Regions from separate parts of the Rhizobium sp. RHZ01 genome, predicted to be linked through region 3. Evidence: predicted binding sites of a transcription regulator. Region 3 holds the regulator's gene; each other region holds the start of a gene.
The links. Region 3 encodes LexA, which represses DNA repair genes until DNA is damaged. Its sites were predicted from a motif close to TGTTCNNNNTGTGTTCNG; they were not measured.

Region 1: a site for LexA is predicted at 3,115-3,132, ahead of uvrA (excinuclease ABC subunit UvrA). Genes of this name have one in related genera too.
Region 2: a site for LexA is predicted at 1,969-1,986, ahead of IB248_RS27370 (PA0069 family radical SAM protein). Genes of this name have one in related genera too.

The regions. Positions count from the first base shown of each region.
Region 1 covers NZ_JACUZZ010000033.1:54,632-64,861, forward strand. Annotated here, with positions in the region: gene IB248_RS26610 (GNAT family N-acetyltransferase) at 1-73, opposite strand, end outside; gene uvrA (excinuclease ABC subunit UvrA) at 70-2,994, opposite strand; gene IB248_RS26620 (single-stranded DNA-binding protein) at 3,244-3,783, shown strand; gene IB248_RS26625 (MarC family protein) at 3,912-4,553, opposite strand; gene gyrA (DNA gyrase subunit A) at 4,780-7,563, shown strand; partial or broken gene IB248_RS31985 (GNAT family N-acetyltransferase) at 7,659-7,994, shown strand; gene IB248_RS26635 (hypothetical protein) at 8,258-8,413, opposite strand; gene IB248_RS26640 (hypothetical protein) at 8,503-8,724, opposite strand; gene coaD (pantetheine-phosphate adenylyltransferase) at 8,904-9,398, shown strand; gene IB248_RS26650 (peptidylprolyl isomerase) at 9,427-9,996, shown strand; gene IB248_RS26655 (peptidylprolyl isomerase) at 10,023-10,230, shown strand, end outside.
Region 2 covers NZ_JACUZZ010000036.1:201-10,430, forward strand. Annotated here, with positions in the region: gene IB248_RS27365 (ribonuclease HII) at 1-634, opposite strand, end outside; gene IB248_RS27370 (PA0069 family radical SAM protein) at 745-1,902, opposite strand; gene IB248_RS27375 (glycosyl transferase) at 2,040-2,558, shown strand; gene IB248_RS27380 (hypothetical protein) at 2,750-3,067, shown strand; gene moaB (molybdenum cofactor biosynthesis protein B) at 3,100-3,651, opposite strand; gene IB248_RS27390 (4-(cytidine 5'-diphospho)-2-C-methyl-D-erythritol kinase) at 3,635-4,543, opposite strand; gene IB248_RS27395 (tetratricopeptide repeat protein) at 4,550-6,379, opposite strand; gene IB248_RS27400 (polyprenyl synthetase family protein) at 6,507-7,523, opposite strand; gene IB248_RS27405 (DUF2007 domain-containing protein) at 7,632-7,859, shown strand; gene IB248_RS27410 (methyltransferase) at 7,867-8,643, shown strand; gene IB248_RS27415 (Nramp family divalent metal transporter) at 8,640-9,980, opposite strand; gene IB248_RS27420 (S49 family peptidase) at 10,151-10,230, shown strand, end outside.
Region 3 covers NZ_JACUZZ010000037.1:43,293-53,522, reverse strand. Annotated here, with positions in the region: gene gltA (citrate synthase) at 1-758, opposite strand, end outside; gene IB248_RS27905 (ComEC/Rec2 family competence protein) at 1,434-1,790, shown strand; gene IB248_RS27900 (hypothetical protein) at 1,781-2,041, shown strand; gene IB248_RS27895 (hypothetical protein) at 2,108-2,515, shown strand; gene lexA (transcriptional repressor LexA) at 2,496-3,212, opposite strand; gene IB248_RS27885 (VOC family protein) at 3,412-4,296, shown strand; gene kdsA (3-deoxy-8-phosphooctulonate synthase) at 4,293-5,138, shown strand; gene IB248_RS27875 (HAMP domain-containing methyl-accepting chemotaxis protein) at 5,159-7,003, opposite strand; gene eno (phosphopyruvate hydratase) at 7,419-8,693, shown strand; gene IB248_RS27865 (septum formation initiator family protein) at 8,839-9,159, shown strand; gene pdhA (pyruvate dehydrogenase (acetyl-transferring) E1 component subunit alpha) at 9,306-10,230, shown strand, end outside.

The DNA of each region.
Region 1 (10,230 bases), on a different contig from region 3:
ATGGAGCATAGGCTTCGGCGGTCAGCGCCTCGACCGCCTGCAGGTCATCGAGCGACGCCGCTCTCAGCATCACTCGGCTGCCACAACAGTTTTTCGTGTGGGACGCCGCTCAAGCAGCTCCTTCAGGAACTGCCCGGTATAGGACCGCTTCTCCTTGACGATCGCTTCCGGCGTGCCGACGGCGACGATCTCCCCGCCGCCATCGCCACCTTCCGGACCGAAATCGAGAATCCAGTCCGCCGTCTTGATGACTTCGAGATTGTGCTCGATGACGACGACCGAATTCCCCTGGTTGACCAGCTCCTGCAGCATCTCCAGGAGCTTGGCGACGTCGTGGAAATGCAGGCCGGTCGTAGGCTCGTCGAGGATGTAGAGGGTGCGGCCCGTCGATCGCTTCGACAGTTCCTTTGCCAGCTTGACGCGCTGCGCCTCGCCACCGGACAGCGTATTCGCCTGCTGTCCGACCTTGATGTAGCCGAGGCCGACATCCTTCAGGGCCTGCAACTTGTCGCGCACAGCCGGGACGGCAGCGAAGAAATCGACGCCTTCCTCGACGGTCATGTCGAGCACGTCGGCAATCGACTTGTGCTTGAACGTAACGTCGAGCGTCTCCCTGTTGTAGCGCTTGCCATGGCAGACGTCGCAGGTGACGTACACATCAGGCAGGAAGTGCATCTCGATCTTAATGACGCCGTCGCCTTGGCAGGCTTCGCAGCGTCCGCCCTTGACGTTGAACGAGAAGCGTCCCGGTTGGTAGCCGCGCGCCTTCGCTTCCGGCAGACCGGCAAACCAGTCACGGATCGGGGTAAACGCGCCCGTGTAGGTCGCTGGGTTGGAACGCGGCGTGCGGCCGATCGGCGACTGGTCGATATCGATGACCTTGTCGATGTGTTCGAAGCCGTCGATGCGATCGTGATCAGCCGGGATTTCGCGGGCGCCCATGACGCGCCGGGCAGCCGATTTATACAGCGTCTCGATCAGGAACGTGGACTTACCGCCCCCTGATACGCCAGTGACCGCCGTAAAGACGCCGAGCGGGATGGAGGCGGTGACATTCTTCAGATTGTTGCCGCGGGCGCCGACGACCTTGATTTCCTTGCCCTTCTTGGGCTTACGGCGCTCGTCGGGAACCGGAACGCCGAGTTCACCGGACAGATATTTGCCGGTCAGCGACTTAGGGTTCGCCATGATCTCCTGTGGCGTGCCATGGGCGATCACCTGGCCACCATGAATGCCGGCGGCGGGACCGATGTCGACGACATCGTCGGCGGTCAAGATCGCGTCCTCGTCATGCTCGACCACGATCACGGTGTTGCCGATATCGCGAAGGTGCTTCAGCGTATCAAGCAGCCGGGCGTTGTCGCGCTGATGCAAACCGATCGATGGCTCGTCGAGGACATACAATACGCCGGTCAAGCCGGAACCGATCTGCGACGCCAACCGGATGCGCTGGCTCTCGCCGCCCGACAAGGTGCCGGAGTTTCGCGACAGGCTGAGATAATCCAGGCCTACGTCATTGAGGAAGCGCAGGCGGTCGCGGATCTCCTTGAGAATGCGAACGGCAATCTCGTTCTGCTTGGCGCTCAGCGACTGCGGCAGGACCTCGAACCAGTCTCGGGCGACGCGGATCGACATGTCGGTCACCTGGCCGATATGCAGCGTATTGATCTTGACGGCAAGCGCCTCCGGCTTCAGGCGGAAACCGCCACAAGACGGGCAGGGGGCTGCCGACATATAGCGCTCGATTTCCTCTCGCGCCCAGGCGGAATCCGTCTCCTTCCAGCGACGCTCGAGATTGGTGATGATGCCCTCGAAATTCTTGTGCGTGGTATAGGACCGCGCGCCATCGGCATAGTGGAACTCGATCTTTTCGTCGGTACCATTCAGGATGACATCCTTCGCCTGGTCCGAAAGATCGTTCCAACGGGCGCCGAGCTTGAAGCCATAGTGCTTACCGAGAGCTTCGAGCGTCTGATTGTAATAGGGAGAGGTCGACTTCGCCCACGGCGCAATGGCGCCATCGCGCAGCGTGCGCTCAGGCTCCGGCACGATCAGGTTGGCGTCGATCTTCTGCTGCGCTCCGAGACCGTCGCAGGTCGGGCAGGCGCCGGCTGGATTGTTGAAGGAAAAAAGCCGCGGCTCGATCTCGGGAATGGTGAAGCCCGATACCGGGCAGGCGAACTTCTCGGAGAAGAGAACGCGTTCATGCGTTTCGTTAAGCGACTTGTTGGCGGAGCCGCCGGCGGCAGTTTCTTCCGGCGGCAGCGGCTTGTCGGCGAATTCCGCAACGGCGAGGCCATCGGCGAGCTTGAGCGAAGTCTCGAAGCTGTCGGCAAGGCGCGACGCCATATCCGGCCGCACCACAATACGGTCGACCACGACGTCGATATCGTGCTTGTACTTCTTGTCCAGGGCTGGCACGTCGGCGATCTCGTAGAATTGGCCGTCGACCTTGACGCGCTGGAAACCCTTTTTCATCAGGTCTGCCAGTTCCTTCTTGTACTCCCCCTTACGCCCGCGCACGAGCGGGGCGAGAATATAGAGACGCGTGCCTTCTGCGAATTCCAGCACGCGATCGACCATCTGGCTGACCGTCTGGCTCTCGATCGGCAGCCCGGTCGCGGGCGAATAGGGTACGCCGACGCGGGCAAAGAGCAGACGCATGTAGTCATAGATCTCGGTCACCGTACCGACCGTCGAGCGTGGGTTGCGCGAGGTCGTCTTTTGCTCGATCGAAATCGCTGGCGACAGGCCGTCGATCTGATCGACGTCAGGCTTCTGCATCATTTCAAGGAACTGGCGCGCATAGGCCGAAAGGCTTTCGACATAGCGTCGCTGTCCTTCGGCATAGATCGTGTCAAAGGCAAGCGACGACTTGCCGGATCCCGAAAGGCCGGTCATGACGATGAGTTTGTTTCGCGGCAGATCGAGATCGATGCCCTTCAAATTGTGCTCGCGCGCGCCGCGGATGGAAATCGTCTTCAGTTCGCTCATCGTCTTCTGCTTCTGTGCTGGAACAAGCCCCTTATTTAGTGATGCCGGCTGGCGAGTCGAGGCTGAATGTCCGTCTGCGGCAAGGTTTTCGATTCGGTTGACAGGATCATAGGGATAAACTAGAACAAATAAAGAACAAAATTCCTTGTGGATGAACCGGCGATGGACACCCATCGCCGGCGCTCTATGGTTTAAAGTGCACCGATTGTTTCAAGCGCCGCCGGGCAGGGCGGCAGGTAAGGTGAAAGTATGGCTGGCAGCGTAAACAAGGTAATTCTGATCGGGAACGTGGGCGCTGACCCCGAAATCCGGCGGACCCAGGATGGCCGGCCGATCGCCAACCTTCGCATCGCGACGTCCGAGACCTGGCGTGATCGCACCTCCGGCGAACGCCGCGAAAAGACGGAATGGCATACGGTCGTAGTCTTCAACGAAGGCCTCTGCAAGGTCGTCGAGCAGTATGTGAAGAAGGGCGCCAAGCTCTACATCGAAGGCGCGCTGCAGACGCGTAAGTGGCAAGACCAGAACGGCCAGGACCGCTATTCGACGGAAGTCGTTCTGCAGGGCTTCGGCTCGACGCTGACGATGCTGGACGGTCGCGGCGAGGGTGGCGGCGCAAGCTCCGGCTTCGGCGGTGGTCGCGGCAGTAATGCCGGCGGCAACGATTTCGGTGGCGGCGGTGGCTACGGCGACGATTACGGCGCGCCGTCGCAATCATCTGGCCGCAGCAGCGGTGGCGGCGGCGGTGGAAACTTCTCGCGCGATCTCGACGACGATATCCCGTTTTGATCGCAGAGTATTCGTGGCATAAGTTGGACGGCGCGCCGCAAGGTGCGCCGTCTGCTTTTCAATCTCCGGGATTGGACGTCCCCCGAGCTTGCCGCGATGGAAGCCGTGCAGGTAACCGGCTTTTTGACCTAGCCGGCTGGCGTCGTGATGAGGGTAGATCTCAAACCGTCGACGACGAACTGCGTGGCAAGCGCCGCCAGGATGACACCGAGAAGGCGTGTCAGAATTGCGCGCCCCGTTACGCCGAGGAAGCGATCAAGTCTCTCGGCGATGAGCAGCGAGAGAAACAGCAGCAGCAGGCTCAATGCGATGACAATGATCAATTGCGCCCGCTCGAGCGAAGCCTGCATCGATCCGGCAATTAGGATCGTCGCCGAAATGGCACCGGGACCGGCGATCAGAGGGATCGCCAACGGAAAGACCGAGATATTATGGATATGATCGACGGTGATTGCGGCTGTGCTCGTCTTCTCCTTACGGTCCTGCCGCTTCTCGAATACCATTTCAAAGGCGATCCAGAACAACAGAAGACCACCGGCAATGCGGAAGGCGCCGATCGAGATTCCGAGCACCCCGAGCACGCTGGCCCCGAACAGGGCGAAAGCGGCAAGAATGACAAAGGCGATGATCGAGCCGCGCAGTGCCACCTGTTTTCGCTGGCTGCGGCTCATGCCGGTCGTGAGCCCGAGAAAGAGTGGAGCAAGACCAGGCGGGTCGATCGTGACAAGCAGCGTCGTGAAGGCGTTGATCAGTTGGTCGACGCTTGCCATTGTCTCTCCGTGAGCCCATATAAACACTTGGTTTTTGCGCGATTGTGATGCGGAGAGACCATTTTGGCAAATGGTGTTATTAGGGCGGTGCAAATAACCGTCCCAGAGGCTCCCATTGCCCTCATAAGACCGCAAAAGTCTGTTCAAAACCCGTGCCAAAATTAGCGTAGGAACAGGCTTTCCGCTATAAATCTTCAAGTGATTCTAGAAGAGATCGTGATCTGTTTTGACTGAGCAAACACCCCCCGGCGGCGGGAAGCTCCCGCCAGGCATCGAGCCCATCTCCATCATGGAGGAAATGCAGCGGTCGTATCTCGATTACGCCATGAGCGTTATCGTCAGCCGCGCCCTGCCTGATGTCCGCGACGGCCTGAAGCCCGTGCACCGGCGCATCCTTTACGGCATGTCCGAACTCGGCATCGACTGGAACAAGAAATACGTCAAATGCGCCCGCGTTACCGGGGATGTGATGGGTAAATACCATCCGCACGGCAACGCAGCGATCTACGACGCGCTAGCGCGTATGGCGCAGGACTGGTCGCTCCGCCTTCCGCTGATCGACGGCCAGGGCAACTTCGGCTCCGTCGACGGCGATCCGCCGGCGGCCGAACGCTACACAGAGTGCCGCCTGCAGAAGGCCGCGCATTCGCTGCTCGACGATCTCGACAAGGAAACGGTCGACTTCCGCGATAACTATGACGGCACGCTGTCCGAGCCCGTCGTTGTTCCCGCAAAGTTCCCGAACCTCCTAGTGAACGGGGCAGGCGGCATCGCCGTGGGTATGGCGACGAATATTCCGCCGCACAATCTGTCCGAAGTCATCGACGGCTGCATTGCGCTGATCGACAACCCGGCGATCGAACTGCCTGACATCATGCAGATTATTCCAGGTCCGGACTTCCCGACCGGCGCCAAGATCCTTGGTCGCGCCGGCATTCGCTCGGCCTACGAGACCGGTCGCGGCTCGGTGATCATGCGCGGCGTTGCCACCATCGAGCCGATGCGTGGCGATCGCGAACAGATCATCATCACCGAGATCCCGTATCAGGTGAACAAGTCGACGATGATCGAGAAGATGGCCGAACTGGTGCGCGACAAGCGTATCGAAGGGATCTCCGACCTACGCGATGAATCCGACCGTCAGGGCTATCGCGTCGTCGTCGAGTTGAAGCGCGATGCGAATGCCGATGTCATCCTGAACCAGCTCTACCGCTACACGCCGCTGCAAACCTCCTTTGGCTGCAACATGGTGGCGCTGAACGGCGGCAAGCCGGAACAGCTGACGCTACTCGATATGTTGCGCGCCTTCGTTTCCTTCCGTGAGGAAGTCGTTAGCCGGAGAACGAAATTTCTTCTCCGCAAGGCCCGCGAGCGCGCTCACGTCTTGGTCGGCCTGGCGATCGCTGTCGCCAATATTGACGAGATCATCCGCACGATCCGGCAGGCGCCGGATCCGCAGACCGCACGCGAGCAGTTGATGACGCGCCGCTGGCCGGCCGCCGATGTCGAAAGCCTGATCCGCCTGATCGACGATCCGCGTCACCGCATCAATGAGGACCTGACATACAACCTCTCGGAAGAGCAGGCGCGCGCCATCCTCGAACTGCGTCTGGCCCGTCTGACCGCACTCGGCCGTGACGAAATCGGTGACGAACTCAACAAGATAGGCGAAGAGATTAAGGATTACCTTGAAATCCTGTCGTCGCGGGTTCGCATCCAGACGATCGTCAAAGAAGAGCTTGCAGCCGTTCGCGACGAATTCGGCACGCCGCGCCGCACCGAGATCATGGACGGCGGCCTTGAAATGGACGATGAGGATCTCATCGCCCGCGAAGACATGGTCGTGACGGTCTCCCATCTCGGCTACATCAAGCGCGTGCCGCTGACGACCTATCGCGCCCAGCGCCGTGGCGGCAAGGGCCGCTCCGGCATGACGACGCGCGACGAGGATTTTGTTAGCCAGCTATTCGTTCTCAACACGCATACGCCGGTTCTGTTCTTCTCCTCGCGCGGTATCGTTTACAAGGAAAAGGTCTATCGCCTGCCGATCGGCACGCCGACTGCGCGCGGCAAGGCGCTCATCAACATGCTGCCACTGGAGCCCGGCGAACGCATCACCACGATCCTGCCGTTGCCGGAGGATGAGGACAGCTGGGATAAGCTCGACGTCATGTTCTCGACGACGCGCGGGACAGTTCGCCGCAACAAGCTTTCCGACTTCGTTCAGGTCAACCGCAACGGCAAGATCGCGATGAAGCTCGAGGAAGAAGGCGACGAAATCCTCTCAGTCGAGACCTGCACCGAGCATGACGATGTGCTTCTGACCACTGCGCTCGGTCAGTGCATTCGCTTCCCCGTCGATGACGTCCGCGTCTTTGCTGGCCGCAACTCCATCGGCGTTCGCGGCATCAACCTCGGTGACGGCGACCGCATCATCTCGATGACGATTGTTGGACATGTCGATGCCGAACCTTGGGAACGCGCAGCCTACCTGAAGCGGGCCGCGAGCGAACGCCGCCTCGCGACGGGTGACGCCGAGGAAATCTCGCTGGTTGGCGAGGAAGTGACCGAGGAAGGTCAACTGAGCGACGAGCGCTATGAGGAACTGAAGGCGCGCGAGCAGTACGTCCTGACGGTTTCCGAGAAGGGCTTCGGCAAGCGATCCTCCTCCTACGACTTCCGCATTTCCGGCCGTGGCGGCAAGGGCATTCGCGCCACCGATACGTCGAAGACGGGGGAGATCGGCGAACTCGTGGCCGCTTTCCCGGTCAACGAAGGCGACCAGATCATGCTCGTATCCGATGGCGGCCAGCTCATCCGCGTTCCGGTGGGCGGCATCCGTATCGCGAGCCGAGCAACGAAGGGCGTCACCATCTTCTCGACTGCCAAGGATGAAAAGGTCGTATCCGTCGAGCGCATTAGCGAGCCCGAGGAGGAGGCTGAAGACGTTGCCGAGAATGGCGACGACATTGCCTCGGTTCCGGAAGATGAGCCTGACACGGAAGCGTGATGTTCTAAGCGTTTGATCTTGAAAACCGGGCGACTGCCCGGTTTTCTTTTTGGGCACCTTGACTGCGGGAACCGGCTGGCGGTGCTGCAGCCGAAATGGAGGGCAGAGCGATCCGGATTCTCGGTATTGACGATGTTGCCATCTTCAAAGTCATTCGACTGGAAGCGCTGCGGACCGAGCCCGCAGCCTTGCCAGCACCGTCGGCGACTGGGAAGCGCTCTCAGACGATGAATGGCGTAGGCGATTGGTCGACGGGCCTGTTCTCGTGGCCCTTAAGCAGGGTGAGCCCGTCGGGATGATGGGGCTGAGCCGCCAGCGTGCCAGTAAGATGGTGCATCGGCCAACGCTCATCAATGGTCTATGTGCGTCGAAGTGAAATGGGCGGCGGCTATGCCAAGGCTCTGCTAGAAGCGACGTTAAGCTATGCGCGAGAGAACGCCATCTCTAGGCACGAAATAGGCCGGACAAACCTCGTTCATCCGGCCTATTTGGATTGAAAACATGCAATCCTAGATGTCGACAGCGGCTAGAACCAACTGTGTTTTCCATCGGTCTTCTTCAGTTCTTCGCTTTCATGGCGAAGTGCAGAGATGGTGGAAGCCACGGACACGATAAACATTATGCTGATAAGGGCGGTGAGCACAGCTAGTATCGTGAACATGAGCAATCCTCCTGGGCTTTGCGTTCACGTCCCTTAGTACTGGCTCATTACCGCCGCACGAGCCGACGCATAAGGGCCATATACCTTGGACGCATCCACTTTGTGATCGTAAAGCGCGACAGTCACTGCAAGCATACCAGTCATCATTACCATCCAGACAGCATTAATCATGGTAATTTTATTGGGCATATCTTCTTCCTTGTGCGGCGCGTATCGCGTTACGCTGGTTGAGTGAACGCATGCGTGCGAAAATGGTTCCAGGGATATTGACTGGTCGTTTAGCAAGGCCGTTCTGAAGCGACCTTGAATGCGCCGTTCATCTGGCATTCAGAATCCTTAATCGGTTTAAACGCCACATTTCCTGTTTTACGCACGATTGCATAATGTTCCCGTACGCTTGGCCGCACCCAACTTGCATCCAGCATTTCCCGCACGTAGCCGTAGAAAAATTCGGCAAGCAGCGACACGATGACAGCGAATACAACAAGGATGATCAGCATGGGCGTTTTCCGGGGCTGACCGATGCCGGAATGACATCGGGTGTTGACGGTCTCAACTATAGCGAGCCGGTCTGAAGCCGCCTTGAATGCTGCATTCATCCGCCGTTCAGCGATGGGCAAATGACTTGCGGGCAACCGTCATCCATGACAAAAGGGCGTCGAAACAAATGGCTAGGCCAATGACGATAGCTTTTTATCCGGGGTCGTTCGACCCGATCACCAACGGACATCTGGATGTTCTTGTCCAGGCGCTGAGCGTTGCGTCCAAGGTTATCGTCGCGATCGGCGTTCATCCCGGCAAGGCACCGCTCTTTTCCTTCGATGAGAGGGCGAATCTCATTCGCCAGTCGCTCGCGGAAGCAATGCCTGAAAAGACCGGCGACATCTCAGTCGTTGCATTCGACAATCTCGTCGTCGACGCGGCGCGATCCCATAGCGCGACCCTACTAATCCGCGGCCTCAGGGACGGCACCGATCTCGACTATGAAATGCAGATGGCCGGGATGAACCGCCAGATGGCGCCCGACATTCAAACGATCTTTCTGCCAGCCGGAACGGCCTCGCGGCCCATAACCGCCACATTGGTCCGGCAAATCGCTGCCATGGGAGGCGACGTCAGCGCCTTTGTGCCGGCTGCCGTCTTGAAAGCTCTTCAATCCAAGCGCAAATCCTAGGCGACCTTTTCGCCGCAACGGAGCCATTATGAAACTTTTCTCTTTCGCATTTGCAGCCGTGCTTTCCCTTGCCTCGTTCGCGAGCGCTGCATTCGCGCAGTCCGGCAACACGCTGACGATCCAGCTGAAAGACGGTCCGGTCGTGATCCAGCTTATGCCGGACGTCGCGCCGAAGCACGTCGCGCAGATCGAAGCGCTCGCCAAGAAGGGCGCGTATGACAACGTCGCCTTCCATCGCGTCATCGAAGGCTTCATGGCCCAGACCGGCGACGTGAAGTTTGGCAACATGGAAAAAGGCTTCGATGCGAGCCGTGCCGGTACCGGTGGCTCCGACCTGCCTGACCTGCCGGCCGAATTCTCGAAGACGCCTTTCGTGCGCGGTACTGTCGGTATGGCCCGCTCGCAGGACCCGAACTCGGCGAACTCCCAGTTCTTTATCATGTTTGCTGATGGCTCCTTCCTCAACGGCCAGTACACGGTTGTTGGCAAGGTCGTCTCCGGCATGGAGAATGTCGACAAGATCAAGCGCGGCGAGGGCCAGAACGGCGAAGTCAGCAATCCCGACCGGATGATCAAGGTCACCGTCGGCAGCAAGTAAGTTTCAAGACAAGTAGGAGAAGAAGAATGGCCGAGATCAAGGATCCCGAAAACACCATCATCCTGGAAACCACCAAGGGTAAGGTTGTCATCCAGTTGCTGCCGGAAGTAGCGCCGGAACATGTCGCCCGCATCAAGGAACTCGCTCGCGAGAAGGCCTATGACAACGTTGTCTTCCATCGCGTCATCAACGATTTCATGGCGCAGACCGGCGACGTGAAGTTCGGCAAGAAGG
Region 2 (10,230 bases), on a different contig from region 3:
TGAAGGTCATCCTGTGCAGCGAGCAGGGACCGTGCTTCTCGATACCGGCCCTATGTTGCGCGGTGCCATAGCCGGCATGCGCGGCAAAGCCGTAAGCCGGAAAGGTGCTGTCGGCGCGCGCCATCATCCGGTCGCGCGTCACCTTGGCGACGATCGATGCGGCGGCGATCGAGACGGAGCGCGCATCACCCTTCACGACTGCCTGGCCGGGGCAGGCGAGCCCAGGCGGAACGTCAAGCCCATCGGTCAGGACAAAGCTAGCTGGTATCGACAGGCCGCAGATGGCGCGGCGCATGGCATCCAGACTGGCCTTGCGGATATCGGTCTCATCGATGCGCGTCGAACTTGAAGAGGCGATCGAGACGGTCGCGGTTGCGAGAATCTGAACGAAAAGCTCTTCGCGCCTCAGGGCCGAGAGCTGCTTGGAATCGTTCAGGCCTTCAGGAATGCGTTTCGGATCGAGAATGACGGCTGCCGCCACGACGGGACCGGCCAGCGGCCCCCGTCCGGCCTCATCGGCACCTGCAACCGGCCAGTGACCGGCCTTGCGCGCCTTCAGCTCCAGCCGGAAATCCGGCACGAGGGGGACATCTTCGAAAAGCATGGGAGAATCGGGTGACGTGCGACGGCTCATGCAGCTGACCCTCGCACGCCAACCCGATTTCCTGCAAGTCCCCGGATCAGGGCGGCGGGCCGGGGACTCCAGCGCGGAAGGGCAGGGCGACCATCCGCGAAGCTGAAATGTCAGAGCAGCGAGAGCTGGACGCCGCTGCCATCGGGCGGAACGAACAGGTCGTCCCGCAGCCGCATGCTGCGCCGGGTCATGCCCAGCCGTTTCGTCGCCATTTCGAAACGGCGCGCAATCTGCCAGGCATAGGGTCCGGCGCCCTTCATTCGCTTGCCGAACTCAGCATCGTAATCCTTTCCGCCGCGCATCGAGCGGACCAGCGACATGACGTGACGATAGCGGTCGGGATAGTTCTGCAGCAGCCAGTCGCGAAACAGCGGCGACACCTCGAGCGGGAGACGCAGGATGACATAACCCGCCTCGGTGGCACCCGCCGCGTGCGCCGCATCCAGAATTCGCTCAAGCTCATGGTCGTTGAGCGCCGGAATCATCGGGGCAGCCAGGACCGATGTCTGGATGCCTGCGTCGGAGAGTGCGCGGATGGCCTCCAGCCGGCGCGTCGGCGTCGAGGCGCGGGGCTCCATAGTCCGCGCCAGCTTTCGGTCGAGCGTCGTCACCGACAGTGAAACGCGGACAATGTTTCTCTCCGCCATCGCCGAGAGAATGTCGAGGTCGCGCAGGATCATTGCCGACTTGGTTACGATCGAAACCGGATGGTTCGCCTTTTCGAGCACCTCAAGGATCTGCCGCATAATGCGCCATTCCTTTTCGATCGGCTGGTAGGGATCGGTGTTGGTGCCGATCGCGATCACCCGCGGCTTGTAACCAGGCTTCGCCAATTCTCGCTCCAGGAGTTTCGCCGCATCCGGCTTGGCAAACAGCTTGGCTTCGAAGTCCAGACCGGCCGAAAGGCCCATATAGGCATGCGTCGGCCGCGCGAAGCAGTAAATGCAGCCATGCTCGCAGCCGCGATAGGGATTGATCGAGCGGTCGAAGGGAATGTCCGGCGACTCGTTGCGGGTGATGACCGTTCGCGGCTTCTCGATCTGCACGTCGGTCTTGAACGGCGGCAGATCCTCAAGGTTCTGCCAGCCATCGTCGAACGCTTCCCGACGCAGAGGCTCAAAGCGCCCGCTCGGATTAAGCCCGGCCGCACGCCCACGGCGGCGGTCGACATCGATCCGCAGGCCGGCAGATACGATCATCGTATCGGCAATATCTGCCGTATGGGCAGGCGCGAATGCGGCCTGCCCTGCAAGGGACTGCTCATTCATCGGATTCTCCGCTGGCGGAAGCTTTGCTTCCATCCGTTTTGATGATTAAATTCCTATCGGCAAAAAGAGAACAATGCAAGAACAAAATGAGGAAAGTGTCGCTGGCAAAGTTTTGTGCGGCGCTCTATGAATAGGCAATGTTGACAGTTGTACTGGAATGCCAGGATCAGGAACCGGAACTGGCGCAGACGTTATCGGTGTTGGTTGCAGGCGCAGTGGAGGGGCTCGTCAGCGACGTCGTGGTGCTGGACCACGACTCGCGGGATGGAACGTCGAGGGTGGCCGACGCCGCCGGCTGCCGCTTTCATTCACAATGGGATATCAAGGATATAGTGCATTCGGCGCGAGGCGATTGGCTCCTTTTCGTGGAACCGGGGGCGCGACCGCAGACCGGCTGGATCGATGAGATTGCTGAGTATATGGCCCTCAACAAGCTGCCGGCGCGGTTCACCGCGTCGCGTGGATACCGGCGGCCTTTCCTGCAGCGTATCGGTCGTGCTTCGTCGCCGCTGGAGCTTGGGCTTCTCCTTTCGAAGACGCAGGCGATCACTGCCGCAAGAAGCGGAATGCGTCTCGCGGAATTCGCGAAGGGGCAAAAGCTGCGCAAGCTCAGCAGCGAGCTGATTCCATCCTGGGTCGCGCGCGCGGCGCGATAGTAGGGTAGGGCGCTGCTGCACGTGCCGCCCATGCGATAATTGGCGCCCGATACAATTTTGCGCTATAATTCCATCATGGCGCCGCCCGAGCGCCTCGCTTCGTGACGGTCGACCATGGAATGCCGGCAGGCGGCAGAACAGGTCAGCGGAAGTCTCCTCTTCTGCCGGTTTCCGGCAAAAGGAGGTGCGTCATGAAACGCAATATGATCCGCGGCCTGATAGCGGCCGTCATATTGACGACATCGATGATCGCGCATCCGCATTCGGCAGCATCGCAGATGATGCGCAGTTGCGCAGGCCGATCCGAGGTCGTCAATTTCCTCGACAAGAATTTTGCCGAGAGACTGACGGCGGTCGGGCTGATCAACCAGAACGCCATGCTTGAGGTCTACGCCGCGCAGAGCGGCACGTGGACGCTGCTCATCACGGATGTTCACGGCGTAAGCTGCATCCTGCTGTCGGGTGATAGCTGGGATACGATGCCTGCTCTGCCGGGCATAGGGGCATAGAGCGGCAGACGGTCGCCTGCCGAAGCAGTCCGTTACTTGCCGGCGCCGCGCTTCAGGTGCTCATCGAGGCGCGGCATGATCTCCACGAAATTGCAGGGCATGTGGCGGTAGTCGAACTGGGATTTCAATATGCCGTCCCAGGCGTCCTTGCAGGCGCCAGGCGAGCCCGGCAGCGCGAAGATGAAGGTCGCGTTGGCAACGCCCGCCGTGGCGCGGGACTGGATCGTCGAGGTGCCGATCTTGTCGTAGGAGATACGGTGGAACACTTCCGAAAAGCCATCCATCCTCTTCTCGAAGAGCGGCTCCAGAGCTTCCGGGGTGACGTCGCGGCCGGTAAAGCCGGTTCCCCCCGTGGTGATGACGACGTCGATATCGTCGCGTTCGGTCCACGCCTTCACGCGGGAAGCGATCGCCTGCCGATCATCGGGGACGATCGCGCGGTCGACCAGCCGGTGCCCCGCCTCCTTGATTCTGGCGGCCAGCGTATCGCCGGAGCGGTCATCGGCAAGCGTGCGTGTATCCGAGACCGTCAGCACGGCAATGCCGACAGGAATGAAGGGACGCGTTTCATCCAAACCCGGCATCATGACCTCCCGCAGTCGTTTCCGTGGCTTCGAAATACCAGTCCGGCCGTTCGCTGTGAAGCGCGGCGGCGGCGTCTTCCGCCGCCGCAAGCGTAGGGAAGATACCGTAGCAGGTCGCACCGGAACCAGACATGCGAACGAAAGATGCGCCCTGCTTCTTGAGCATCGTCGAGATCTCGGCAATTTCGGGCAGCAGGTCGCGAGCGACCGGCTCAAGGTCATTGCGCGTAGCGCGTATCGCCTCGACCCAGTTGAAACGCGGCGTCATGTCGAGCGGCGGATTGGCCTTGTTCGTCAGCCTTCGGAAAACCTCGGGCGTTGATACGCCTTTCAACGGGTTTGCCAGCACCATGGCAAAGGCCGGCATGTCGTCGACAGGCACGATTTGCTCGCCAATGCCCCTGGCGATCAGCGGTCTGCTCGCCAGGCACATAGGCACGTCGGCGCCAAGTCGAATGGCGATTGCCTCGATGGTCGCGTTCAGAAGCGAGACATTCCAGAGCCGCATCAGACCGCGAAGCGTAGCCGCCGCGTCGGCCGAGCCGCCGCCGATACCGGAGGCAATCGGCAGGTTCTTTTGGAGATGGATGCGGACGGCGGGAGCGGAGCCGCCCTCGCGAGCGATCGCCTCGCGCATAAAGTCCCGAGCCTTCAGGACGAGGTTGTCGTCGCGGCTGTCGTCAAGCGCCTCGGCAAAACGCCCGGAGATCACGAATTCATCTTTATCCGCCAGCGCAAAGCCCAGCCGGTCACCATGTTTGGTGAAGGTCACGAGCATGTCGAGCCGATGGTAGCCATCGGATCTCTGGCCCGTCACATGCAGGGCCAGATTGATTTTTGCCGGAGCGTCCTCGATGACCGTCACGTCATCGCCCATACTCGCCTCTGGCATCGCCGATCAGGACTTCTTATCGGTAGGCTTCGGTTGGATCGGCGCCGGGTCAGGCTGTTTCTTGTCCGCAGCCTTGGAGTTGTCTGTATCCTGCGGCAGGCCGTTGGCGATCTTGTCCTTGATCTTCGGGATCTCGGATGCCTCAGGGTCGGAGCCGAGCGCGCGGTTCCACTGGTAGACGGCTTCGAGCTTGCGTCCGACGCGCCAATAGGCATCGCCCAGATGGTCGTTGATCGTCGCGTCGCCGGCCTTGATCTGCGCAGCCTTCTCCAACTCCTCAACCGCTTCGGCGAAGCGGTTCAGCCGGAAATAGGCCCAGCCGAGAGAGTCGATGATGTAGCCATCGTCGGGACGCAGGTCGACCGCCTTCTTGATCATAGCCAGCCCCTCGTCGAGGTTCCGGTTCATGTCGATCCACGAGTAGCCAAGGTAGTTTAGAACCTGCGGCTGATCCGGGTTGAGCTCCAGCGCCTTGCGGAAATTCGGCTCGGCCTGGTCCCATTTCTTCAGGCGCTCATAGGCAATGCCACGCTGGAAGAAGACAGTCCACGCGCCCTTGCCCGGCAGTGGGCCGATAACTTCGACAGCCTTGTCGTAGTTTTCGGCCATCGCGGCGTAATCCTTCACGTCCGACAGCACGCTGCCATAGGCGAGGTAGCTGCGAACGTCGTTCGGATCGGAGGCAATCAGGTTCTGAAGGTGCTTGCGTGCCTCATCCACCTTACCGCCCTGTGCAAGTGCAAGGCCGAGCTGAAGCTCGGAGATGCGGCGCATCGGCGAGTTCTCGGGTACCTGCTGGTAGAGCGCGATGGCGCGGTCCATCTGCTCCTGTTTCTCGGCAATGCCACCGAGCATGACGAGCGTATCGGCGCTATCGGGATCCAGCGTCTTGGCGGTCTGCAGGTAGAGCGAAACAATATCCTCGGCGCCGTCGCGGTTCAGCGCGCCACCGATGGAGAAGAGCACGCCGGCAGCACCCTGCTTGGCCGTCTGGATCTGCTGCTCCTGCTTCTCGCCCTTTTCGATGCTCTGGCGCAGCGCTTTGAGCGGCGCGTAGTTGGGCAGCAGGTTGTCGCCGACGGAAATTGCGTCGAGCGCCTTCTGCTTGTTGCCCTGTGAGGCTTCGAGCCGGGCAAGAGCGATGACGGCGCGCATGAAGGTATCAGGAGCGGTCGCGCCGCCGTCCTTGTCGAGCACGGCGTCGTTGAGGTTCTGGCGAGCGGCCCTGATGTCGCCGTTCACGATCGCGATCGCGCCGGCATTGTATGACTTGAAGATGCCGACCCAATCCGGTCCCTTCATCTTCTGGATCGTGGTGAGGGCTTCCTTGCCACGGCCGGCGCCGACGCGGGCCCAAGCGGCGAGCAGATCGTTCATCATCCGGTCGAGATCGTTCGGTCCGGTATATTTCAGAAGGGATTCAGCCGTCTTGTATTCGCCACGGCGAATGGCATCCATGCTGCGCACGATGGTCGTGATGCGCTCGACGGTCGGATCACCCTTCAGGTCGTTGGCGTATTTCACGCCGTCCTGGATGTCGCCGTTCAAAAGCAGCGAGATCATCAGGCGCTGGCGGATTTCCGGATTTCCCGGCTCGATCTGCAGCGCCTTCTTGTAGAGTTCGATCGCCGTCTCGTAATCGTGATCGACATCGGCGGTCCGGGCAGCCAAAAACGCACCGGAGAAGCTCGTGACGCTATCCGGATCGAAGATCACTGTCGCGGCATCGTCCTTCTTGGCCGTCTCTTCGGCATTCACGCCGCCGAGCGCTGCCAGCGATATGACCGCTGCCATGGCTGCGCTCGAAAGAAGACGGATGGCAAGTTTTTGCCGCATTAGAAAACCTCTCTTGTGGCAGCCGGCCTCGTCCGACTGCAAATCAGTTGAAATGACTGACTCACAACAGGATGGCTTTTTTGAAGCGGTCCTGCAATAAAATCAGCCCGCGATCAGTGACCGTCGATTAATTGACGCGCTCGATGCAAAAGTCGATGACTTCCATCAGGGCCGATTTCCATGCCGTGTCGGGAAGGGGCGCAAGCGCATCGCGTGCGATCGTGCCGTAGTGAACCGCCCGGGCGATGGTATCGTTCAGCGTGCCGTACTTGGTAATCAGGCCAAGTGCCTTTTCGAGATGCTGGTCGCTGCTTTCGCCGCCTTCAATGGCCTGACGCCAGAAGGCGCGTTCTTCCTCGGTGCCGCGGCGATAGGCCAGGATCACAGGCAGCGTGATCTTGCCCTCGCGGAAGTCGTCGCCGACATTCTTGCCGAGATCGGCTGCCTTTCCGCCGTAATCCAGCGCGTCGTCGACCAGCTGGAAGGCCAGCCCGAGGTTCATGCCGTAGGACTTCAGCGCGTTGCGGCCGGATTTGCCGGCATCGGCGACGATCGGGCCGACTTCGGCAGCCGCGGCAAACAATGCCGCCGTCTTCGCGCGGATGACGGCGAGGTAGTCGTCCTCAGTTGTTTCCATGTTCTTGGCGACGGAGAGCTGCAGCACTTCGCCTTCCGCGATCACGCAGGCAGCCGAGGAGAGCACGTCGAGCGCTTCGAGCGAGCCGACCTCGACCATCATGCGGAACGCCTGGCCGAGCAGGAAGTCTCCGACGAGCACGCTGGCCTGGTTGCCCCAGATCATGCGAGCCGTGGACTTGCCGCGGCGAAGGTCGCTCTCGTCGACCACATCGTCATGCAGCAGCGTCGCGGTGTGCATGAACTCGACCGATGTCGCAAGCTTGATGTGGTTTTCGCCCTTGTAGCCGAACAGCGCAGCCGAGGCCAAAGTCAGCATCGGGCGCAGACGCTTGCCGCCGGACGAGATGAGATGGTTGGCCACCTCAGGAATCATCTGGACGTCGGAACCGGCCTTGGAGAGAATAAGCTGGTTGACCCGTTGCATGTCCGCCTTGGTCAAATCGACCAGCGGCTTGACGGATGCCAGTTTGTTTTTGCTTTCTTCAAGCGGTATGACCACGCCCAACGACCCGGACTCCTGTTAAATTATTGGGTTCGACAATAGAAAGGGGCGATTGGCGCGGCAAGGGGTGAATTGTCGCGTCGCGCAAATTTGAAAGGGATTTTCCCGCAAATGCATGAACTTATTCGCGCCAATGATCCCGTACTGCTCTCCTTTGCGGAGAGTCTGCTGAAGGATGCGGGGATTCACTGCTTCATCGCCGATCAGGGCATGAGCATTCTGGAAGGGTCACTCGGCATGCTGCCGCGCCGGCTTCTCGTCGATGATGACGAGGCGGATCGGGCGCGCCGCATTCTCGTGGATGCCGGGCTCGGCGACGAACTGCGGATGCCGAAGTGAGCTTTTGATGACGGAAGATGTTGCCGAGACCATAGATGCCTTTCACCGGGGGCTGTTCCATGTGGTGCAGCCGAAGGGCAGGGGGCATCGCTCGGGCATGGATGCAATGCTGCTCGCAGCGCTCGTTGCCGACGATCGTCCGATCAAGGTTGCCGATCTCGGTGCCGGCGCGGGTGCTGCAGGCTTGGCCGTCGCGTCACGGCTGCCGGCCGCGGAAGTCGTGCTCTTCGAGCGCTCGGGCGAGATGGCTGACTATGCGCGCCGCAGCATCCTCCTGCCTGACAATGCGCATGTGGCCGGCCGCGTTTCAGTCGTCGAGGCGGATGTGACGCTAAGGGCGAAGGCGCGAAACGAAGCCGGTCTTGTCGATGAGAGCTTCCATCATGTCATCATGAACCCGCCGTTCAACGATGCAGGCGATCGCCGGACGCCCGATGCCTTGAAGGCGGAGGCGCATGCGATGACGGACGGACTGTTCGCAAGCTGGGTGCGGACGGCCGGGGCGATCATGATCCCCGGCGGACAATTGTCCTTGATTGCGAAGCCGGAATCGATCGCCGAAATCATCGATGCCTGCGGACGCCGTTTCGGCGGCATCGAGGTGACCGCAATCCATCCGCGCGAAGGCGAGAACGCCGTGCGCATCCTCGTCACGGCGATAAAAGGATCGCGCGCGCGGCTTTCGCTGCGCGCGCCACTCATCATGCACGAGGAGGGGACGCATAAATTCTCCCCCTTCGTGGACGATCTCAACAATGGCCGGGCGGCCTATCCCAGGCGCTAGCCGGTCACGAAGTCAAACAGCAGCTTGACGTTCAGGCCGGCAATCAGGACCGCGATCACATAGGCGATGGCGCTCAGCCAGCGCGGGGCGACCAGCGCACCCATCTTCGCCTTGCTGGCGGTAAACATCACCAGCGGGAAGACGGCGAAGGAGAGCTGGAGGCTGAGCACGACCTGCGTCAGGATCAGCAGTTCCGCCGTCCCTTGGTCGCCATACCAGATCGTGACGAAGGCGGCCGGAATGATGGCGATCGCGCGGGTGATGAGGCGGCGAACCCATGGCTGAAGCCGGATCTTCAAGAAGCCTTCCATGACGATCTGGCCGGCAAGGGTTGCCGTCACCGTCGAATTCAGGCCGCAGCAGAGCAAGGCGATGCCGAAGAGCGTTGGCGCGATTGCCAGGCCGAGCAGCGGCGAGAGCAGCGCAGATGCTTCGCCCAGTTCCACGACATCCGTCTTGCCGTTGGCGTGGAAGGCGGCTGCTGCAAGGATCAGGATCGATGCGTTGATCAGCAGCGCAAAGCACAACGCTATGGTCGAGTCGATCGTGGCGTAGGTCAGCGCCTCGCGCTTCTCCGGCACCGAATGGCCGTAAGCGCGGGTCTGGACGATGCCGGAATGCAGATAGAGATTGTGCGGCATCACCGTGGCGCCGAGAATGCCGAGCGCGAGGTAGAGCATCTCGGGGTTGGAGACGATCTCGGTCGTCGGGAAGAAGCCCCGGATCACGGCGCCCCATTCCGGATCGGCAAGGAAGATTTGCACCCCGAAGCACACCGCAATGATACCGAGCAGAGCGATCACGAAGGCTTCCACCCAGCGGAAGCCGATCTTCTGCAGATAGAGAATGAGGAATACGTCGAGCGACGTGATAAGCACACCGAGCTCGAGTGGGATTCCGAAAAGCAGATTGAGGCCGATCGCCGTGCCGATCACTTCGGCAATGTCGGTGGCGATGATGGCGACTTCGGCAAAGGCCCAAAGCGGCACGGAAACATATTTCGGGAAGGCGTCGCGGCAGGCCTGGGCGAGGTCGCGACCGGAACCGATGGCAAGGCGCGCACAGAGCGACTGCAAAACGATCGCCATCAGGTTGGACAGCAGAGCAACGGTCAGCAGCGCATAGCCGAACTTCGATCCACCGGCGAGCGAGGTTGCCCAGTTGCCGGGGTCCATATAGCCGACGGCCACCATGTAGCCGGGTCCGAGGAACGCAGCGATCCGGCGCCAACGTGTGCCATGCTTGTGCGTCTGGACGGAACGGTAGACATCGGAAAGCGATGCCTCTTCGCGCTCGTGTCGCCAGCCGGTCTTTGCGTTCGGATTTACGATGTCCATGCAGTGTCCGCCTACTATCAATGCGGCCAGTATGTCTGATTAGAATGATAATGCAAGTCATTCGCAACAAGAATTCTGAACTGGCAGATGTTTTCTGCGCCGGCCATTGCGTTTGCCGCGCCGTTGCATACATGGAAGACGTTCGCTGATCTTGTCGCAAAGGATGGAAAATGGCCGGATTTTTGAAGAGGTTGCTTCCGAAGCGGTTCCGCAAGGAAGGCGTGGTCATCCCCGTCGTTCGACTTCACGG
Region 3 (10,230 bases):
ATGCAGGCAAACGGGTTTGCACCCGACGAGCCGGCGAGGCGGACGGTCGAGGTCGACGCGTTCTGCTCGTGGTCGGCGTGCAGGATGAAGATGCGGTCCATGGCGCGGGCCAGAACCGGATTGACCACATATTCCTCGCAAGGAACTGCAAAGCACATGCGCAGGAAGTTCGACGCGTAGTCGAGATCGTTCTTCGGGTAAACGAAGGGCTGGCCGATGTGATACTTGTAGGCCATGGCGGCCAGCGTTGGCATCTTGGCGATCATACGCAGGCTTGCGACCATGCGCTGATGCGGATCGGTGATGTCGGTGGAGTCGTGGTAGAACGCCGACAGCGCGCCGACGCAACCGCACATGACAGCCATCGGATGTGCATCGCGGCGGAAGCCCGTGAAGAACCGGCTCATCTGCTCATGCACCATCGTGTGATGCGTCACGCGATAGTCGAAGTCCTTCTTCTGGGCTGCGGTCGGCAGTTCTCCGTAGAGAAGCAGGTAGCAGACTTCGAGGAAGTCGCCGTGCTCGGCGAGCTGCTCGATCGGATAGCCGCGATGCAGCAGTACGCCGGCGTCACCGTCGATATAGGTGATTTTCGATTCACAGGACGCGGTCGAGGTGAAACCAGGATCGTACGTGAAGGAAGCCGTGTTCTTGTACAGGGCGCCGATATCGATGACGTCAGGACCGATGGTGCCGCTCTTGACGGCGAGATCGACTGATTTGTCACCGATTTTCAGTGTTGCGCTTTGTTCCGTCATTATGATCCTCCAAACTGGCGGTTGGCGCCATAAAAGCGCCATAGGGTTAAGCGTCGTCGATGATTGCTATATGATCGCGCGCCTAATGCCAAGTTACCGTGACGCCATTTTGTGCATCGCAGTATCAACTTTTGGGCACTTCTGCGATGACCCCTGCGCATAGCAGAAGCTGATGATTATCCTTAGCTTTTCCGGCTTCCGATTTTCCTTCAGATTTCAATCGATTATTCTTGCTTGGAAGCCCGTTAGCTTTCATTCTGGTTGTACGGGCGGCTGTTTTTGGGCGCAATGCATGCCGGGGTTGAGGCCATTGGAGGTGAGGGAAGCCACACCCGGCGCGGACGCGTTTGGGCGCGCGCCACAGCCTTCTTTTCTCGTGCCACGAGTTCCTGCGGAACCTCCGCTAACTTTCCAGACGCAATCCTTCGTGCCGTGGCCGACACGGATAAGGACTGCGTCGGATCGTTGTACCGTGTGGCTTCGTCTCGCCGTGGCAACGGAGATAGAGCATGGGCGGTTCTTCCTGGTTTCGTCCGTCTTCGCTGGGGCGGGCGCGATCCTCTGGTTCGTGCTTGGAAGTGCCCCCGGCCGAGCTCCGGATGTCGTTTGCGGCGACGCTTGCCCTCGTCGCCGGTTTACGCGATCTGGTCAAGAAGGCCGCCGCACGAACATCCCTTGCTGCAGGTCGCCGCAGTAACGCCCGTCGTTTTCATCATATGCTTCTTTGGTGGCATCCTGCTGACCGCGATGATCGGCGGCTTCTCGACCGCGCTTTTCGCCGTCGAGCACTTCCACCGGCTCAGCGCTTATGGTCTGCCGGCAAATCTCATGGCCATGCCGGTGGTCTCTTTCGTGGTGATGCCGATGGGCATGCTCGCTATGCTGCTGACACCTTTTGGCCTCGACGTCATTCCATGGAAAATTGCCGGTTTCGGGCTCGACATCGTGATCGCCATTGCCCAGATGGTCTCGACCTGGGCGGCAATATCGATATCGGCAGATTGCCGGGTTGGTATTTTCCTGTGGCGGTAGCAGGGTTCCTCTTACTTGCCCTTCTGCGCACCAAGATCCGCTACCTCGGCGCTGGCATTGCGGCGCTGGCAACAGTGCTTGTTGTGGTTGCGCCGAGCGAGCCGCCGCCCGACATGGTCATTGCCGAAGACGGCAATCTCGTCGCGATTGTGAGAGGACAAGTCCTTGCACCGAACCGGCCGCATCCGCCTGACTTCATTTTCGACCAATGGCGAATGGCGCTCGCCGCGGAGCTAGATCAACCAACGTAATTGTTGGAGGGTGTCAACGCTATCAGGCGGCGGGACAGTCAAGGCAGATCGGAGAGGTTATCTGCCGTGGAATTGCGCAATGCCCGCGATGCGTTACGTCAGGCTGCGACGAGCGCTGAGAACCGATTTGTATGCCTGAAAGGCGCCCGGTGCACAGCCACGCACGATAGCGGCTACGTCGTGACGATCGTCGAAAATCCCGCTTACTTCGGCGCTGCCTGCGATACGGCCGATATCGTCGTGACACCCGCTCGCCTCCGCACGACGGGGTGCCGGTCGGGCGCACTTTTGTTCACCGGCGAAACCTTGCGTCGCTTTGGTGCCGCTGAGGTAAGGATCGACGATCAAGGTAGCCCCGTCGTCACGACGGCCTATACGAGGCCCGACCGCCCTTGGATCCGCCATCGGGCGTATAATTGGCGAAGCGGCACCTTTGACGGCGAGCCGCTTGCCTTCAATGATAGCGGCGAATGAGGCCGACAAGCTTGCCCTGGACCTTGACACGGTCAGGCCCGAAAATGCGCGTCTCGTAAGCCGGGTTTGCCGCCTCAAGTGCGATGGAGGCGCCTTTCCGGCGGAAGCGCTTGAGCGTCGCTTCCTCATCATCGACAAGCGCAACAACGATGTCGCCGGCATTGGCGGTGCTGCCGTTGCGGATGATTACCGTGTCGCCATCAAAGATGCCGGCCTCGATCATCGAGTCGCCCTTGACCTCAAGCGCATAGTGCTCGCCTGGGCCAAGCATGTCCGCGGGAACCGTGATGTCATGGGTATTGTTCTGAATTGCCGAAATCGGTACGCCGGCAGCAATCCGTCCCATGACCGGTACAGAGGCAGGACCGCCGTTGTCAGCCTGCGGCGCTGGCTTCGGCGCCACAACTGGCTGTGGTTTGCCGAGGCTGCCTTCGATAACGCTCGGCGAAAAACCGCGGCGGGGCTGCAGGCTCGGGTTATATGCCTCGGGCAGTTTGATGACTTCCAGAGCGCGGGCTCGATTCGGCAGTCGGCGAATGAAGCCCCGTTCCTCCAGCGCGGTAATCAGGCGGTGGATGCCTGACTTCGACGCGAGGTCCAAGGCATCCTTCATTTCATCAAAAGAAGGGGGGACACCGGACTCCTTCATTCGCTCGTGAATGAAGAGAAGAAGCTCCTGTTGCTTGCGCGTCAGCATCGAAGTTGAACCCCAGAGTCGTGAAACAAAGCCAGAACAGACACTATATGTTCCATATGTGTTCCGCAAGTACCTAAATTTTCGTAAATCTTGCCTGCAACTTGCTGAGTTTTTGCGTCTCATTTGACCGAAAGCGTAGAAGGGGGTTGCATTGTCCTGTTGCCCGGCGCACATCTTCGCAAATTCCGGAGAAGTTGCCATGAGCGAAGCACATCCGCTGGACCACATCGTGCTGCCGGTTCCAAATATCAGGCTCTCGCGCGAGCGTCTCGGAAAGCTGGGATTCACCGTCGCGCCCGACGCCCGGCACCCGTTTGGGACCGAGAATGCCTGCATATTCTTCGCCGACGAAACTTATCTGGAGCCTCTCGGGGTCGCCAATGCCGAACTGCATGAAGCTTCGGCGCAGAAAGGCAATGTCTTCACCGCGCGGGACCGTGCCTTTCGATTCCGATGTGGAGACGATGGGCTGTCTGCCGTGGTCTTTGCGACGGCGGATGCCGATCGCGACCATGCCCGGTTTCTGTCCGAAAAGATCAATGGCGGCGAGATGCTGCAGTTCGAGCGGCCGATGAAGATGCCCGATGGCTCGGAGGTGACGGCTGCATTTAAGCTCGCCTTTGCAGTTGACCTGCGCGCTCCAGATTTCTTTTTCTTCACATGCCAACGTGTCAACCCGCTGCCAGCCGACCGGAAAGCCCTGCAAGTGCATGCAAATGGGGTGGTTGGGATCGCAGAGATCGTGCTTGGGGCACCCGACCCCAAGGCGTTTGGACCATTCCTGCGCGCCGCCGCCCACAGCTTGGGAACGACCAATGAGGCCTTCGGTGTGAGTGTGACAACTCCGAATGCCAGAGTGAGTGTTCTCTCCCCGGATGGACTGGACGCCTACTTCGACATCCCTGCGCCTTCCGACGATCGCGGTCTGCGTGGTGTTGCCATCGTTTTCAAAGTAGGCGATCTCGCCGTGACAGAAGCGCAATTGGCTGCTAACGGGATGACCTATACGCGCAAGAACAATCGAATTCTGGTGAAGGCCGCGCCCGGACAGGGCGCTCTCTTCGCCTTCGAGGAGAAACGATGAGCCAGACAAATTCCGAAGTCGTGGTCGGCGAAGGCGCCGGCCGCGTCACCTTTTCGAATTCCGGCAAGCTGTCGCTGATTGCCGGGCCTTGTCAGATGGAGAGCCGCGAGCATGCCTTCATGGTCGCCGGTGTGCTGAAGGAACTCTGCGACAAGCTTGGTCTCGGCCTCGTCTACAAGTCCTCCTTTGACAAGGCGAACCGGACGTCGCTGTCAGCGCAGCGCGGTATCGGCCTCGAAACGGCGCTTGAAGTGTTCGCCGATCTCAAGAGGGAATACGGCTTTCCTGTCCTGACCGACATTCATACCGAAGAGCAGTGTGCCGAGGTGTCCACCGTCGTCGACATCCTGCAGATCCCAGCTTTCCTCAGCCGTCAGACCGACCTGCTCGTTGCCGCCGCCAAGACCGGCCGCGTCATCAACGTCAAGAAGGGGCAGTTCCTCGCGCCCTGGGACATGAAGAACGTCCTCAACAAGCTGAATTCGAGCGGAAATCCGAACATCTTGCTTTGCGAACGCGGTGCTTCCTTCGGCTACAATACGCTGGTCTCCGACATGCGATCGCTGCCTATCATGGCGGCGATGGGCGCCCCCGTGGTCTTCGACGCCACGCATTCGGTCCAGCAGCCGGGCGGGCAGGGCGGTTCGAGCGGAGGGCAGCGCGAGTTCGTGGAGACGCTCGCGCGTGCGGCGGTCGCCGTCGGCGTCGCTGGCGTATTCGTGGAAACCCACGAAGATCCTGACAATGCGCCTTCGGATGGTCCCAACATGGTCTATCTGCGGGATATGCCGCGGCTTCTCGAAAAGCTGCTGGCCTTCGATGCGATTGCCAAGGCGGGATAAATGGATGGACGTGCACGCCGTCAACCGGCGAGCGCCAACCTCGTCTTTGTGGGATATGCCGATCCTGCCGTCCTCTCCGTGCCTTCGAGAGCGAAGCGGGAGAGCAGGTGATTGAGGTGTAGCGCCTCGTTGCCAAGCTCGCGGCAGGCTGCGCTGGTTTCCTCCGCCATCGCGGCGTTTTGTTGGGTGACGCTGTCCATGGTGTTGACGGCGGCATTGACCTCGACGAGCGCGGTCGTCTGTTCAGAGGAAGAGCGCACGATCGCCTCGATCAGCGTCGTCACCTTCAGCACCTGCTGATCGATACTGTTCAAGGCTTCGCCGGTGCGGTTCACCAAGGCAACGCCGGTTGACACCTGACTGGACGAAGTCTCGACCAACTGCTTGATTTCCTTCGCCAGCTTGGCAGAGCGGCCGGCGAGGTCGCGCACTTCTTGCGCCACGACGGCAAAACCCTTTCCGGCCTCGCCGGCACGAGCGGCCTCAACACCAGCATTGAGCGCGAGCAAGTTGGTCTGGAAGGCGATCTCGTCGATGACGTTGATGATTTCGCCGATCTGCACGGATGATGCTTCGATCTTCTCCATCGCAGCTACGGCCTCGTGCACGACAGTTGCCGAATAGCTGGCGCTTTCCTTCGTCACCGTCATCATCGCGTTTGCTTCATGGGCGCGTTCCGACGAGTTTTTGACCGTAACCGTGATCTGATCTAGCGCCGAGGCTGCCTGCTCCAGCGATGCGGCCTGATGTTCCGTTCGCCGGGCCAGATCATCCGTGCTTGTTGCGATTTCGCTAGTGCCAGTCCTGACCGTAGTGGTTGCCGTCGCGATATCCCTCATTGTGCCGGAAAGCGTGCGGACGCTCGAATTGAACTGCTCGCGTAGCCTCTCGTAGTCTGGCGCGAACGCTTCGTTGAGCTGGACGGTGAGGTCGCCGCGGGAAAGACGGTCCAGGCCGCGGCTGAGGCTCACGATGATGCGTTCGCGGCCGGCATCCTCATCAGCATTGGAGGCGGCCAGCGCCGCATCGCGCTGGGCTTGGGCCTGGCGCTCCGCATCCTGGTGTTCGCGGATTTTGTTCCGTTCTTGCGCCGATTCGCGAAACACGGTGACGGCGCGTGCCATTTCGCCAATTTCATCGACACGGTGGCTGAAGGGGACTTCCTTGGAATAGTCGCCGCCCGCCAGGATCGCCATGTAGTCGCGCATCGCCGAAAGTGGCACGATGGCGCGCCGGCGGAAGGCGTAGAGGCCGCCAAGAAGCAGGCAAAGCGAGACCGCCGCAGATGCAACCGTGATCGCCGAGAGAATGCTTGTCTGTTCGGCCGCGTCTTTTTCAGCCTTTGCCAGGAAGGCGTTCGCCATATCAACGAGCTCGTTGACCGCCGTTTCGTGGATATGAAAATTGGTCGCAAGCTTCTCGAAGGCTGTCGGGATGACCGCAGAGTCGTGGTTAAGGATGGCGGGCGCGAGTTCGTCCTGCATCACCTTCCAGAACGCATCGCCTTTGATGAAGACGTCGTTCAGAAGTTTTTCCTTGAGGTCTGCGCTGAGCGCGGTTGCCTGCCAATACTTGCGGCGATCCTCATAGGCGGGCTTCAGGACATTTTGAATGCGGTCGATGTTCTTTCCGGCGACCTCCGGGCGCTGCACCGCCTCGAGTGCAAGCATGTAGGATTCAACGACATAGAGGGGCGGCGGCAGAATATCGGCAACGAGATCCTTGCCGTAGACGATTTGCCGGTACATCTCGCCGTTCACGCGTAGCTTATTGAAGGCGTAGTTTTGTATGCCGATCGAAGCAATGAGCCCGGCGGCGACGACCACCGCGAAGATTGCAAGGCTTCGTGCAATATTGAGTTTCATCCTATGCCCCGTAAATAGTAAATAGTGAACGACGTCGTTTCTGAAACCATTGGAAATTTTCGAGCAGCAGCTATGGATCGTGACAGGCGGCTTGGCCACATAAGGAAGCGCATCATGCAATAACGCCTGCCGAAGAAGGTGTTATTTCCTTTCGGCCGTTAACTATAAATATGATTGGTTACTGGTCGATAAATTTACAACCAGCTTGAAAGTCAAAATTTATATTTCCAAAACTTCAGGTTTTGAAAGTTGATAAGCGTTGTCTCTAACCAACGGCCGGGCGTGGCTTCAAAGGCCTGACATATTCACCCGTTAGGGCCGTGGCATGCCATCTGTCGTCAGTGTGGCATTGTAATTTGTGTGCCTTCGATTAAACAGGCTTCCAACGTTATCACCCACCGAGCAGGAAGAACCGATGACTGCAATTACCGACATTATCGCCCGCGAGATTCTCGACAGCCGTGGCAATCCGACCGTCGAAGTCGATGTCTATCTCGAAGACGGCAGCATGGGCCGTGCGGCGGTGCCGTCGGGCGCTTCCACCGGTGCTCACGAAGCTGTTGAAGTTCGCGATGGTGGCAATCGCTATCTCGGCAAGGGTGTTGAAAAGGCTGTCGAAGCCGCCAACACCGAAATCTTTGACGCGATCGGCGGCATTGATGCCGAAAACCAGATCCAGATCGACAACATCATGATCGAACTGGACGGCACGCCGAACAAGTCGCGCCTCGGCGCCAACGCCATCCTCGGCGTATCGCTCGCGGTTGCCAAGGCTGCTGCCCAGGCTGCCGGCCTGCCGCTCTACCGTTATGTCGGTGGCGCCAGCGCCCACCTGCTGCCGGTCCCGATGATGAACATCATCAACGGTGGCGCGCATGCCGACAACCCGATCGACTTCCAGGAGTTCATGATCCTGCCGGTCGGTGCCGATTCCATCCGCGAAGCCGTTCGTATGGGCTCGGAAGTATTCCACGTCCTCAAGAAGGAGCTGTCGGCTCAGGGCCACAACACCAACGTCGGCGATGAGGGTGGTTTCGCGCCGGGCCTGAAGAGCGCCCCTGAAGCCCTCGACTTCATCATGAAGTCGATCGAGAAAGCCGGCTACAAGCCGGGCGAAGACATCTACCTCGGCCTCGACTGCGCTGCGACCGAATTCTTCAAGGACGGCAAGTACGTTCTCGAAGGCGAAGGCCGCACGCTGGAATCGGGTGCCATGGCTGAATACCTTGCCCAGCTCGCCGCCCAGTATCCGATCATCTCCATCGAAGACGGTATGGCTGAAGACGATTGGGACGGCTGGAAGGCACTGACGGATCTGGCCGGCAAGAAGGTCCAGCTGGTCGGTGACGATCTATTCGTCACCAACTCGGCCCGTCTGCGTGATGGTATCCGCATGGGCGTTGCCAACTCGATCCTCGTCAAGGTCAACCAGATCGGCTCGCTGACGGAAACGCTCGACGCCGTCAACACTGCGCATAAGGCTGCCTACACCGCAGTCATGTCGCACCGTTCCGGTGAAACCGAAGATTCGACGATTGCCGATCTGGCGGTCGCCACCAACTGCGGTCAGATCAAGACCGGCTCGCTGTCGCGCTCGGATCGCCTGGCCAAGTACAACCAGCTGATCCGCATCGAAGAGGGCCTCGGCCCGCAGGCCCGCTACGCCGGCCGTTCGATCATCCGCGGCTGATCAATCGCGCCTGAATTGAGCGACTTGGACCCGCGTCTACGAAAGGCGCGGGTTTTTTCGTGCCTGATTTTTCATAGTCAACGGACAGTTAATCTCTGCCCGGTAGACTTCAGCGCATCGAGGTAATGCGTTCGAGCGTGCGTTTATGTGGACAAAGCATCACAAGAAGAAAAAGATCGGTCGTTTCGTGGTTCCCGCGATGACGGTCGCGTTTCTCTCCTACTTCGGCTATCATTGCATTCATGGTGATTACGGTCTGCGGGCAACCGAGGGGTTCGAGCGCCAGCGGATAGCGCGCGAAAGGGAGTTGGCGGTTCTGAAAGGCAAGCGCGAGCATCTTGAAAAGCAGGTCGCGCTGCTGAGCGACGGTTCGATGGACAAGGACATGCTGGACGAGAAAGCGCGTCTTCAGCTTAATGTTTCTCGCGCTGACGAGATCGTCATATTCAATCACTATTCGAATTAACCGAAATTCAGTTAATCGAAATAAAGCGTTATTTATCAGTGATTTACTGATGAATACGAGCCATGCATTTATGGCATTGCTGTGGCTAAATTTCTTCCCTATGGTGTGCGCCACCAAAGAACCGACAAACCCATAGGGAGGGTTGAATGGCGCCGCGAAAAACCGCGACCGTTTCCAGCCGTAAAACTAGCGCAAAGCCGGCAAACAAGGCCTCGAATGGTGGTCCTGTCGCTGATTTCACGCGCGACGAGGAGCTCAAGGCCTACCGCGAAATGCTGCTGATCCGCCGCTTCGAAGAGAAGGCCGGGCAGCTCTACGGCATGGGCTTCATTGGCGGTTTCTGTCACCTTTACATCGGTCAGGAAGCTGTCGTCGTCGGCATGCAGATGGCGCAGAAAGAAGGCGATCAGGTTATCACCGCCTATCGCGATCACGGCCATATGCTGGCGACCGGCATGAGCGCGCGTGGCGTCATGGCCGAACTGACCGGCCGCCGTAGCGGTTATTCGCGCGGCAAGGGCGGCTCGATGCACATGTTCTCGAAAGAGAAGCATTTTTACGGCGGTCACGGCATCGTCGGCGCCCAGGTTTCGCTTGGAACGGGTCTCGCTTTCGCCAATCGCTACCGCGGCAACGACAGCGTTTCCGTCGCTTACTTCGGTGACGGTGCTGCGAACCAGGGCCAGGTCTACGAGAGCTTCAACATGGCTGCTCTCTGGAAGCTCCCGATCATCTACATCGTCGAAAACAACCGTTACGCCATGGGCACCTCGACTGCCCGCGCGACCGCGCAGTCGAACTACTCCCTGCGTGGCTCCGGCTTCGGCATCCCCGGCATCCAGGTCGATGGCATGGATGTCCGCGCCGTAAAGGCCGCAGCCGACGAAGCCCTCGAGCATTGCCGCTCCGGCAAGGGTCCGATCATCCTCGAGATGCTGACTTACCGCTATCGCGGTCACTCGATGTCCGACCCGGCGAAGTACCGCACGAAGGAAGAAGTGCAGAAGATGCGCTCCGAGCAGGATCCGATCGAGCAGGTGCGAGCGCGCCTCCTTGAGAAGGGTTGGGCCT